Regions from separate parts of the Paenibacillus haidiansis genome, predicted to be linked through region 3. Evidence: predicted binding sites of a transcription regulator. Region 3 holds the regulator's gene; each other region holds the start of a gene.

Evidence for each region. The regulator Rex, encoded in region 3, represses fermentation and respiration genes when NADH is low (regulators of the CRP and FNR family bind a similar motif). The targets are predictions, from matches to a motif close to TTGTGAAATATTTCACAA.
Region 1: the regulator Rex is predicted to act here: its motif matches at 1,905-1,922, upstream of V3851_RS20825 (DUF1641 domain-containing protein).
Region 2: the regulator Rex is predicted to act here: its motif matches at 2,020-2,037, upstream of nirB (nitrite reductase large subunit NirB).

What each region holds. Positions count from the first base shown of each region.
Region 1 is NZ_JAZHPZ010000013.1:114,904-119,170, reverse strand. Features, by position in the region: gene V3851_RS20830 (X2-like carbohydrate binding domain-containing protein) at 1-1,345, opposite strand, end outside; gene V3851_RS20825 (DUF1641 domain-containing protein) at 2,007-2,450, shown strand; gene V3851_RS20820 (NAD(P)/FAD-dependent oxidoreductase) at 2,506-3,684, shown strand; gene gdhA (NADP-specific glutamate dehydrogenase) at 3,795-4,267, opposite strand, start outside.
Region 2 is NZ_JAZHPZ010000001.1:319,829-324,095, forward strand. Features, by position in the region: gene nirB (nitrite reductase large subunit NirB) at 1-1,899, opposite strand, end outside; gene ric (iron-sulfur cluster repair di-iron protein) at 2,100-2,810, opposite strand; gene V3851_RS01575 (FAD-dependent oxidoreductase) at 3,029-3,598, opposite strand; gene V3851_RS01580 (winged helix-turn-helix transcriptional regulator) at 3,659-3,976, opposite strand; gene V3851_RS01585 (sugar phosphate isomerase/epimerase family protein) at 4,244-4,267, opposite strand, start outside.
Region 3 is NZ_JAZHPZ010000001.1:135,615-139,881, forward strand. Features, by position in the region: gene V3851_RS00585 (hypothetical protein) at 1-187, opposite strand, end outside; gene V3851_RS00590 (cell wall elongation regulator TseB-like domain-containing protein) at 412-897, opposite strand; gene V3851_RS00595 (amidohydrolase) at 929-2,230, opposite strand; gene V3851_RS00600 (redox-sensing transcriptional repressor Rex) at 2,205-2,867, opposite strand; gene dinG (ATP-dependent DNA helicase DinG) at 2,943-4,267, opposite strand, start outside.

The sequences.
Region 1 (4,267 bases), on a different contig from region 3:
TGATTTTGTTGCCGTCATCCCAGTCCGTAAGGTTGTTCGTGCCGTAAATCGTGGCCCCTGTTCCGTACATCATCCGGTCGGAATTGAACGGGTCGATCTCCAGATCGCCGATCATCCAGCCGAGCTTGGGCGTAATTTCGGGCAGGGTAGGCTGGTCTTCGAAATCGAGCCATGGAGCTGCCGAAATATCCTGCGTATACCGGAAGGTCCGGCCCGGATAACCGTCAAAGTCCCAAATCCGGGTCCAAGTAGCCCCGCCGTCGGTGCTGCGGAAAATGATCGCATCCGGCCACCAGGAATTCAGCGAGGCGACCATAATCGTATTCGGATGCTGAGCGTCTACCGCCAGACCGCCGTATCCGAAATAATTGTCGCTGCTGCTGGAAGGTATGGGGCTGATATTGGTCCATACGCCGGTCGTCGTATTGAATTTCCAGACATCGCCCTTGGTGCCGTCGTACGGGCCGCAGCCGTCGCTGTAGGAAATGTAAAGATGGCCGTTGTCGGACAGGACGCCGTGATGCGGGAGGTAACCTGTCGGTTGCCCCGGCACGGCCGACCAGGTGACGCCGCCGTCGGTGCTGCGGTATACGCTTTCATTTTTGTCGGCGACACCGACATAAATCGTTTGAGTAGCTTGTCCCGATGTTCCGGTCGATGGATCGAAGGTGATCCAGGCCAGACCCACGATATCGCTTTGGTATTCGTTATCGGGATTTTCCACATAAGTCCCCGGATTAGGGAAGCTGGTTACTTTACTCCAAGTGGCGCCATAATCGGCGCTTTTCCATAATCCGTTGCCGCTGCGGGCTCCGAAATATAAGACGCTGTTCTTGTTGGGGTCGATGGCGAGGCGCTCTCCCATCGATCGTCCGGGCATATTCCCGCCAACCTTGAAGGGGAGGGACGCTTCCTGCCAGGTTTCGCCGCGGTCGGTAGAACGCAAAATGCTTCCGTTATGCGGATCCCAGCTATTGGTGTAAGTCCCCACGGCCAGGTAGAGTCTGTCGGGATCCACCGGATCGGTAGCCAGCGCATCCACCCCCGTCTTGCTCCATTCGTCCATGCCGACCCAGTCCAGGAGTTGAATCCAACTGTTATCGTCCGGATTCCAGCGGTAAGCGCCGCCGATATCCGTCCGTGCATAGATCAGGTTCGGTTCCGATTCGTTGAAAATGATACCCGGCACAAAGCCGCCGCCGCCGCCCGTCACGACCTTGTTCCATTCATAGTTTTCGGTGCTTGCGGCTTCGGCCTTGTCCGGCAGACCGGTAAAGGCCGTCCCTGCGATAAGAACGGAAAGAAGCAGAAGATAGAGTCCTTTCAAGCTCTTTTTTCTTGTCACACAAAAACCTCCCAATGAATTGATTGAATAAGTCCGGCTAATCAGGAATTACGGCTGAAGCATATCATGTAATATTCCGTTCGGCTGGCATTAGCGTGCTGCGGGCATCACCACCTTTAAAAGTTGTTGGGGTAATTTGGAAGCGCATTCAAATAACGATTTGGGCAGGGTAAAATCTATTTTGCGGTTTCGATTGCTAAAACGAGAGATCGGGATCCGAAGAAGAATAGTCGAAGAGGGAGGAATTATATGATTGAAACGGAAGCATGTCCCATGAACATTCGTTCATAGACTACCTTAATTTAGAAATTTAGTCAATATAAACAATTAATTGTAAAAAATCATTCATAATCAGCCAAAAAATGAGCGGATAGTAAGGCTAGTTTTAAAATACGGAAAGGACGGGTAAATAATCAAAAAGCACGACTGCAGCCGAATACAATTGACCCAACAGGTTAAACTATGAGCAACTTCACAAGTTACTTTAAGAATGTTAAAACCTGATGACTATTTTTGTGGAAAATATGTTACAATTGTTGTTGGGTTGTTCAAAGCTTAATTGTTCAAATTTTCACTAGACATGAGAGCTGAAAGGGGGATTGGGGCCCCGGATACCCCAAAATTCAAGCATTATTAAGGCTTATTGCAAAGGAGAATTGGTATGTCAGATTCGATCACAGAAACAAATTCTGTTCAAGAAACGAATGTTTCGGCCAACGGCAATGCTCAAAAGGATATTGTCGATCAACTGCTCAAACCCGAGGTTCAGGAATCCTTGACCGTCCTCGTACAGCAGCTTCCCAAATTGACGGAGCTCGTCAATGTGTTGACGAATTCGTATGATTTCGCCAAATCGATGGCTACGGACGAAACTTTCAAAAGCGATATGGTCGGGGCCATCTCGGAGATGGCGGGTCCGGTTAAAGATAAAGTCAAGCACTTGGCGGCCAACGTAATCGAGGCGAAAGACCGCGCCGAAGCCAGCCAGGAAGTGATCGGCCTTTTTGGTTTGCTTAAAATGCTCAAGGATCCGGAAGCACAGAAGCTGTTCCGTTTCGTAAATGCCTATCTTCAAGTTGCGAATGAAAAGAACGGCCGCAAGTAAGAATTTGTACTGAACTATTAACTCAATTTGTTAGAACGGAGGACGGAGAATTACTATGTCTAAACATATTGTTATCCTGGGTGCCGGTTACGGCGGAGTACTGAGCGCTTTGAACGTTCGGAAATACATGAGCAAGGAAGAAGCGCGGGTTACCGTAGTCAACCAGTATCCTACCCATCAGATCATTACCGAGCTGCATCGTCTCGCGGCGGGCAGCATTTCCGAACGCGCGGTGGCTTTGCCGCTGGATAAGCTGTTCAAGGGCAAAGATATCGATCTTCGCATCGCCAAAGTAGAGAATTTCTCGGTTGACAGTAAAGAAGTGAAGCTGTCCGACGGTACGAAGCTCTCGTACGATGCGCTGGTTGTAGCTCTCGGCAGTATCACCGCTTACTTTGGTATTCCGGGACTGGAGCAGCACAGCATGGTGTTGAAATCGGCCGACGATGCCAACCGCATCCACCGTCATATCGAAGAGAAAATCGCGGAATACGCCAAATCCAAAAATCCGGCGGACGCTACAATCCTTATCGGCGGCGGCGGTTTGACCGGGGTTGAGCTGGTCGGGGAAATCGCCGACAAGCTGCCTGAATTGACCAGAAAACACGGCATCGACCAATCCGAAATTAAATTGCTGCTTGTGGAAGCAGGACCTAAGATTCTGCCGGTTCTGCCGGATGTCCTGATCGAGCGCGCCACGGCTAGCCTGGAGAAACGCGGCGTGAAATTCCTGACCGGGCTGCCTGTAACCAATGTCGAAGGTAATACGATCGACCTGAAGGACGGACAAAAGATCGTGGCCAACACCTTCGTTTGGACCGGCGGCGTGCAAGGTCATCCGCTTGTCGGAGAATCGGGTCTGGAAGTCAACCGCGGCCGCGCCACGGTCAACGAATTCCTGCAATCCGCTTCGCATAAAGACGTATTCGTCGCCGGCGACAGCGCGGTATCCTTCGGACCGGACGGCCGTCCGTACGCTCCGACCGCCCAAAACGCTTGGCAGATGGGCGAGCTGATCGGTTACAATCTGTATGCTTACCTCACGGGCCAGCATATGGAAGAGTTCCATCCGGTCAACTCCGGTACGCTGGCCAGCCTGGGCCGCAAAGATGCGGTAGCCACGGTCGGCGCCAACAACACCGAGCTGCGCGGACTGCCTGCAACCTTGATGAAGGAAGCCAGCAACATCCGTTACTTGTCCCACATCAAGGCACTTGACGCTTTGGCTTATTAATTCAAGAAGCCTGCGCCTTATACGATACGAAAAGAGCCTTCACCCTTGGATCGTTCATCCGATCCGGGGTGAAGGCTCTTTTTAATATCGATTTCGATCTAAGTGTATTATTATACAACGCCGTGGGCGATCATCGTATCGGCCACTTTCAGGAAGCCGGCGATGTTGGAGCCGACGACGAGGTTTCCGGCATGGCCGTACTCCTCGGCGGCATTGACGCTGTTATTGTAAATGTTCTGCATAATATTCTTCAGCTTGGCGTCAACTTCTTCGAAGGACCAGGCCAATCTTGCGCTGTTTTGCGCCATTTCCAGGGCCGATACGGCGACTCCGCCGGCATTGGCGGCCTTGGCCGGTCCGAAATACACGTCATTTTGCAGGTACACTTCAATGGCTTCCAAAGTGGAAGGCATGTTGGCGCCTTCGGCGACGAATTTTACGCCGTTGGCCACGAGCTTCTTGGCCGACGCTTCGTCGATTTCATTTTGCGTGGCGCAAGGGAGCGCGATATCGCAAGGAATGCTCCAAATATCGTCGCAGCCTTCATGATATTCGGCGGAAGGATGCTCGCTGACGTACTCCT
Region 2 (4,267 bases), 180 kb from region 3:
CGTGCGCAGCGATTTCGCGTATGCATATCCCGACGGCATGTCGAGCTCTTCCCATACCTTCGGCAGATCCTCTTTCTTCACGCCGATCAGGTCGAGCCGCTGCCCGCCGGTCACCTTGACGACCTTGACATCGTATTTCAGCGAAATGTCGGCGATCTTCTTCAATTCCTCCGGCGTGGTCACGCCGCCGTACATCCGCGGCACGACCGTGTACGTGCCGTCCTTCTGGATGTTTGCGCTCATTCTCTCGTTGACGAAGCGCGATTCCTTCTCGTCCTCGTGCGTATCCGGATGCAGCATGCCGAGGTAGTAGTTGATGGCCGGGCGGCACTTCGAGCAGCCTTCCGGCTGGCTCCAGCCGAGCACATTCATCACTTCCTTGGTCGTCTGCAGCCCCTTCGCCTTAATCTCGGCCACGATTTCGTCGCGGCTCAAGGTCGTGCAGCCGCAAATCCCTTGTTTGGCCGCCGTTTTAAAGCCGTCGCCCAGTACATATTGCAGGATTTGCTCGACCACCGGCTTGCAGCCGCCGCACGAGCGGGTAGCTCCTGTGCAGGCTTTGATCTCGTCGACCGTCGTCAAGCCTTGATTCGTAATGACATCCACGATCGTCCCCTTGGTGACGCCGTTGCAGCCGCAGACGATCTCTTCATCGGCCATATTTTCGACCGAGGTGCTCTTTTTGCCCCCGCCGCAGCAGCCGGTGCCCATGAGCGAAGCGTACAACTCGTCGGTCATGACCGTTTTTTGCTTGATCAGCTTTTGCAGTTCCGCCGAGTCCGTAATATCGCCGAACAGTACGGCACCGACCATGACGCCGTCCTTGAGCAGTATTTTTTTGTAGGTCCGCTTCCAATCGTCCTTGTTTGCGATCACCGTATGCTCCGGCCCGTCGATAAACTCGCCGGTCGAGAACACGTCGACTCCGGAAATTTTCAGCTTGGTCGATACGACCGAGCCTTCATAAGGCGCGGTGTCAATGCCGCTGATATGCTTCGCCAGCACCATGCCCTGCTCGAACAGCGGGGCTACAAGGCCGTAGCAGACGCCGCGGTGCTCGGTGCATTCGCCGACCGAGTACACATTTTCCATCGAGGTTTGCAGGTAGTCGTTGACTACAATCCCCCGGCCGACTTCAATTCCGCTCTCCTTGGCCACCGCCACATTCGGCTTGATACCCACCGCCATGACAACGAATTCGGCATCCAGCACCGTGTCGTCGGCAAACCGGAGGCCGCTGACCCGCTTGTCGCCGAGCAGTTCGACGGTTTGCGCGCCCATTTTGAATTTGATGCCCTGGCGTTCCAGCTCGGCCTTCAGCATCGAGGCCGCCTGATGATCAAGCTGGCGCTCCATCAAATCTTCCATAAGGTGGACGACCGTCACGTCCATGCCGAGCTGAACAAGCCCTTTGGCCGCTTCCAGCCCGAGCAGGCCTCCGCCGATGACAGCGGCGGTCCGGTACGTTTTGGCCGCTTCCAGCATCTGATTGCAGTCCGCAATATCGCGGAAGCCGACGACGCCTTCCTTATCCGCGCCCGGAATCGGCAGAATAAACGAATTCGAGCCCGTGGCGATCAGCACCTTGTCGTAAGGCACCCGCAGGCCGTCCGCAGCAACTACCTCTTTGCGGCTTTCGTCGATCTTGGCGACGGTCGTTCCCGTATGCAGGGTAATTCCGTTATCCTTGTACCAGTTCAAATCATTGAGCACAATATCGTCCAGCGTTTTGCTGCCTTCCAGAACATAGGAAAGCATGATCCGGTTATAATTGGGATGCGGCTCGCTCCCGAACACGGTAATGTCGAATTTGGTCGTTAATTTCAAAATTTGCTCTACGGTGCTGATCCCTGCCATCCCGTTGCCGATGACGACCAGCTTCTCTTTGGCTGTTTCCATCTCAGAATTGCCTCCTTCAATATCCGTTTGCTCCATGACTTCTGCTTTAATCGGTTTCCAACTTCATACCAAAATTATATATTTAAAATTCTAATTAAATTGTGATTTATTTCACACTAAATGTGAAACTTATCACATATTTGTTCAAATTTTTCTCTGTTTTCCACAAGGAAAAACAGAGAAGGCTGTAAATCTATGATTCAGACTTCCGAGTAGCGCGGAAAAAGAATATTATTTTCCAGGTGAATATGCGTAAATGTCATCCCTTCCAGCTCTTCCAGCCGGGCGTAGGTCGTCCGGTAAGTCGTGCAGGCGTGAGCCGGCGGTTGATAATCCCCGGTAATATCCCGCAGCCTTTTGAGAATCCGCCCCGCTCCCTCATGCTCATCCTCCAGCTCGTCGATCGCGGACCGCAGTTTGCCGAGAACCTCTTCCTCTTGACCAAGCTCCCAGTTGATCATCTTCGGAAACACTTCCGCCTCTTCCTTGGCGGTATGCTCCAGCAATTCGTCGCGAAGCTGTCCGTACAATTGCTGCACTTCAAGCAAATGAGGATCATGTTCGCCGTGAACGCGCGCGACCTTCGTCACGCTCTTTTGCAGCTCAGGCAATTCTTCCCGCAAAAACGCATGATGCTTATTGACGATGTGCTCGATCAAGGACCGGGAATCCGCTTCCTCCCATGCATCCCTTTCTTCCGCTTGCGGATGAGCCGCCGCGAGTTCCGTCAAATCGGCGACCAGTTCCTCGGCCTCGATCCCTCTTTCCGCTGCGGCCGCCTGAAGAGAGCGGTTGCCCCCACAGCAAAAATCGATTTTGCGGCGACGGAAATAATCCGCCGATTTCGGGAACCCCAGCACGATATCGCGGACTAAGTCTTCCTTGTCAAATTGCCGTTTGCGCTCAGTCATACCTGTTCCCCTCCTAACGCAATTAAACTTTGATCCTAAAAGAACTCCATTTCAAAATACTAAATTTAGCCTATCGCACCCTGAAAATGAAGCTTGTGATTCCAGTCACAAGCTTTTTGTCGATTTTAGCGCAGTGCATGTGCACGGAGCACAAAAAGGGCCGCCTTCCGTAGTCTCACTACTTCCGGCAGCCCTTAGAGATTCCGATTTAAATGATACTAAGCCTTCAATACGTCATGATCCACATAACGGTCTCCGTTCAATTCACTGATGAGTTCAATCGCCACTTTGGCCCCGTCCCCCGCCGTTATAATCGTGTGAACGCTTACGCCGGCGACCGTGCCTGCGGCCCAAATGCGGGGATTGCTGGTGCGTCCGTTACCGTCCGTCGCGATGACGGTCTTGATTCTCGGCTCTCTGCCTTCCTTCAGCTCAAGCCCGATCGCACCCGCGAGATCCGTGAGGGCTCCGGTTGCCAAAATCACATGCGAAGCCTCGTAGCTGCGGCCGGATTCCGTTTTTACCGTGACTCTTGATCCACCGTTCGTATCCACGACCGTGACTTTCTCTTCGATAAATTTGGCTCCGAACTTCTGGGCCTGCTCCCGACCGATTTTCAAAAGATCCGGCCCGGAAATGTCTTTTGCCCCATAATGGTTTTCAATCCAAGCCCGCTTCGTCATACTGGTATTGCTGTCCAGCACCAGGGTTTCCTTCCCCGCTTTAGCCAGAAACAATGCCGCGCTTGCTCCCGCAGGGCCCGCTCCGATTACGATTACCTCAGCCACAAGTACACCCACTTTCATTATAATTCGTGCCGCTTCCGCCACGGGAAAACGGCACGCCCTTCACTTAATCCACTGCTCAGCCCAGCATTGCACCTCGTTCATTACCGGGCTTAGGGCCCTGCCCTTCTCCGTCAGTTCGTATTCGATCCGTACGGGCGTCTCCGGGTAAACATGTCTGGCCACGATCCCTTCATTCTCCAGGTCCTTCATGCGTTCGGACAACATCTTGTCGCTCATTGCCGGAATCCCGTTCGAAATATCCTTGAAACGCTTGGGCCCGCTCATCAATGTCCGGATGATCAGACCGTTCCAGCGCTTCCCCAGAATCACGAACGCCGACTCGAAGCGGGGACACATCGCGAACTGATTTTCTTCCATGTGAATTCACCTCATAAATAAAAGAACACAAATTTTACGATGCTAAACTTACGATTAGTTAGTATATTACATCATAGCATATTTCCGGAGGAATGAACACGCTTAGATTATGCCAGCCCATGTTATTTTAGATTATACAATATCCGCCCGCCAGGAAAAAACCCCTACTCAAACTGAAGACGGTCCAAAATATGTAAGTGCTTACAGAGTGAAAAACGGCCGCCGGACGGCGGCCGCTAATGCTAAGTATATTCGGATTGCGGCAACTTATACCCACCACATCTCCGTGCC
Region 3 (4,267 bases):
AATCGAGTTTCAACACCGCCTGTTTTTGGGTAATATCGGTGTGAACGCTTTTGACGCCGTCGTATTGGCTGATTTTATGCTCAAAAGGGCCTTCGACGACCCACTCTTTATAAGCGAACCATCCTCCGAACAACAGCAGCGCGGACACTGCCACACTAGCCACAATCGGTACAATACGCAGTTTCACGTAAATGTCCTCCTTGCTGTAAATTTTGAATCGAATATATCAAAAAGTCATTATCGTCTATCTATAAATTTTCTACAAGTTAGAGTATATCATATCGTATATACTATTTCGAATGAAGAGTGTGAATATATTTTAAAATTTAAATTAAAATCATTAAAAAAAGCCTTGCCAAAGACCGTCACTTATACAGCGTCCTTGGCAAGGCTATATTTTTTTCAAAAAAACTACCGATTAGGCAATGTGAATACTTCTTCCAGCGGCGTCCCGTCGCCGAAACGGAAGAAACGGTAGTAATGATGGGCATTTTCCTTGTAAAAAAGCTGCCAGACCAGCTCATCGTTATATATACCCGGCATTAATCTGACGATTTCGATTCCCGGATAGGTGTCGCGTATGATCTCGCGCACCTGGCTTTCCGATACCCCTTCGGACAGCGGCTTTATTTCGGGCTGTCCGCCTTCCGGCAGCCAGATCATGACCTCGCGGCCATTCTCATCCTTACCCTGAATGACCCAGCAGACTTTGTCCCAGACGGACTTCCACACTTTCGTCGTTTCCTGAAGCCCCGCTTCCTGCCGGGCCTGCTGAACGGCCGCGTCCTCTCCTTGCCGTAATTCCTGCTGAATATAGAGATAATAACGGTGAAGGCCGATGAGCACGAGCGCCAAAATCACAATGGAGAGCAGGATCCATTTGGTTCTGTTTCTCAAGCCTCTCTTCCTTTCCCCAATGCCGGATTAATCATCGAGCGAGCAAGCCCTCAAAAGCCGCCTGCGCTTCGAACCGCACTTTCTCTTCGTCCAAGGTCAGGCATTCTCCGTGCTTGACGACCTGCTTGCCGTTCACCCAGACATGCTCTACATCCTTCGGACCGGCGGAGTAAACCGCATGCGAAATATAATCGGTCCGCGGCAGGAAATGAGCCTGCTCCGTATCCAGCGCGATGAAATCCGCCTTCATCCCGGCGGCGAGCTTGCCCGTATCGGACAGGAAGAGCGATTTAGCTCCGTATTCCGTGCCCATTCGGAGCGCTTCCGCTGCCGGAACGGCCGTAGGGTCGCCCGAAACTCCCTTATGGATCAGGGCCGCCAGGCGGATCTCTTCGAACATGTCGAGGTTATTGTTGCTGGCCGGACCGTCCGTGCCGAGCGAGACGGTGACCCCGGCCTTAAGCAGCTCGGGCACGCGCGCCACGCCGCTTGCCAGCTTGAGATTGCTGCCCGGATTATGGGACACGGCGACATGGTGATCCGCTAAAATCCCGATTTCCTCGTCGGTCAAATGCACGGCGTGCGCCAGCAGTGCCGGGCGGCTGAACAAGCCGAGATTGAGCAGATGCTGAACGGGACGAACGCCGTAATCGGCCACATTCTGCTCGACTTCGGCGCGCGTTTCCGACATATGCGTATGAAGCGGAAGATTCAGATCATGCGCCGCCTGTACGATTTTCTCGATATAATCCGGAGGACAGGTATAAGGCGCGTGCGGAGACATCATCGTCGTAATCCGCCCGTCCGCCTTGCCGTGCCAGTTCTTGGCGAAGGCCACCGCATCATCCAGCTTCTGCTGCTGCACATCCGGCGGACACAAACCGATCACGCCGCGCGTCAGCACGGCGCGGATGCCCGACTGCTCGACTACGGCTGCCACTTGATCCATATGGTCGTACATATCGAGGAACGTCGTCGTCCCGCCTTTCAGCATTTCCAGAACCGACAGTGCCGTGCCCCGGTACACGTCTTCTCCCGAAAATTTAGCTTCCATCGGCCACATTTTCTCCTGCAGCCACTGCTGCAGCACCATATCGTCGCCATAACCGCGAAGCAGGGACATCGCGGCATGGCCGTGGGTGTTGATCAGGCCCGGCAGAAACAGCAGGCCTTTGCCGTCGAACGTTTCGGCTCCTTCCGCTCCCACAGGCCGGTCTTCGCCGATATAGGCGATCGTGTCGCCTTCAATCAGCATATAGCCGCGAAGAACCGGGTTTTCCCGGTCAAGTACGGCAAAAGTTCCATCTTTAATCAGCCATTTTCGAGTCGTCATTGGTTGTTTCCTTTCCCCCATCCAAATAATACGCCAAGCTCATCAAATCGGTTGTGAAATCGGCCGCATGCACGCGCACTTCGGCCGGGGCCTTGATGATGATCGGAGCAAAATTGAGGATCGCCCCGATCCCCGCTTCGATAAGCTGGTCGGCCACGCGTTGTGCCTCTACGTCCGGTACCGTAATAATGCCGATACGGATATTTTTCTTCTTTACGGTTTCGATCAGCTCTTCGATCGGCTGAATCTCGATGTTGTTGATCATGGTGCCGATTTTGGCGGGCGATGAATCAAAAACGGCCACAATTTTCATATTGTCCTTGACGTAAGCATTGTAATTGGACAGCGCCTGACCGAGATTACCGGCACCGATCAAAGCGACGTTGATCTGCTGGTCCAAATTGAGAATTTGCCTGATCTTTTCGATCAGATAGGGCACATCGTAGCCGATCCCCTTGCGGCCGAAATCGCCGAAATACGCGAGATCCTTGCGGATTTGCGCCGGATTGAGATCCAGCTTCTGTCCCAGCTCCTGGGACGATACCGTCGGAACTTCACGGCGGCTCAATTCATTGAGAAACCGCAAATACACCGGCAATCTGCGTACTACAGCATCCGAAATTTTTTCCGTTTTCATTGGTTATCCCCCTATTTGGCGCGATTTGAACAACAATTACCGCTCTTATTCATCACTCTTTATAAATCTCGCTCTTTATACATCCAGCCATTCCGAAATGCGAGGAACCATCTGCCCAAGCGGCATATGCTCCATCTTCGGTCCAGGCAAAGAATATAAAAAATACTTTCCGTAGTAAGATTCCAAGATGCGCGTATCGTAAACGACCACGATCCCGCGGTCCTGCGAGGACCGGACCAGCCGTCCGAAGCCTTGCTTGAACCGGATCACGGCCTGAGGAACCGACAGCTTCATAAACGGATTCTTCTTCTCCTGCTGCAGCCGTTCGCTCTTGGCCTCAACGAGCGGATGGTTGGGCGGTTGAAACGGCAGCCGGACGATGGCGAGACTGGTCAACGCTTCTCCAGGGATGTCCACTCCTTCCCAAAAGCTGTTGGTTCCCAGCAGCACGGAGGCGTTCTGTCCCTGAAAGCGCCGGGTCAGCTTGGTCCGGCTTCCGCTGTCCATGCCTTGCCCGATCACGGTAATTCCCTGCTCCGCCAAGAGCTCCTTGAGCGGATCGTATACCTGCCTTAGCATCCGGTAGGAAGTGAACAACACCAGCATGCGGCCTTTCGTGACGACCGCCGTATCGGCCAGCGATTGCACCAGCGTACGCACAAAATGATCGTCGCCCACGCTGCCCTTCACGCTGGGGAAGTCACGCGGGATGACCACAAGCGCCTGTTCGCGGTAATTGAACGGCGAGGGAAGCATCGCCGTAAGCAGCCGCTCCTGTTCCGCCGCTTCCCCGAGCCCAAGCTGGTCGATCATATATTGAAACGATTTATCCACCGACAGCGTAGCCGAAGTCATGACCACGCTTTTCTTCTTATCGAAGAAAAATCCTTTCAGCTGCGTGCTCACATCGATCGGAACCGCAAACAATTGCAGAGATTTGCTGCGATAGGTGCCGTTTCCTTCGAGCCAGTAGACCGTATTGGCATCGTCCATCTTCATGAAGAACCGCAGGGCGTCGCGCTCGCCGGCCAGATCCTTGAACAGGCCGCTGATATCGGTGACTAAACTGTCGAATCCGTAATCGTTGTCGTCGTCCTTCAGCTCGGCAAGCAGACGCTCCCCTTTGCGGATCGTATCGGAAAGCGTGGTATAGATCTGATTCTCGATCGCGGAAAGCGCCTCCCAGACTTTCGGCTTCTTGTCCTGCAAGAGCCGGAGCACGAATTGTCCGGGGTCGCCGGGGGCCGCATCACTGCGTTCCGGCATGAGCGCAAACAATTGTTCCGCCAGCCGGTCCCAACAATCTTTCACATCGAGCAGCGAAGGATACAATCCGTCGATGACCGAGCACCATTCCGCCGATTTTTCGCCCTCCGCATGACCAAGCATCGTTCTCAGGT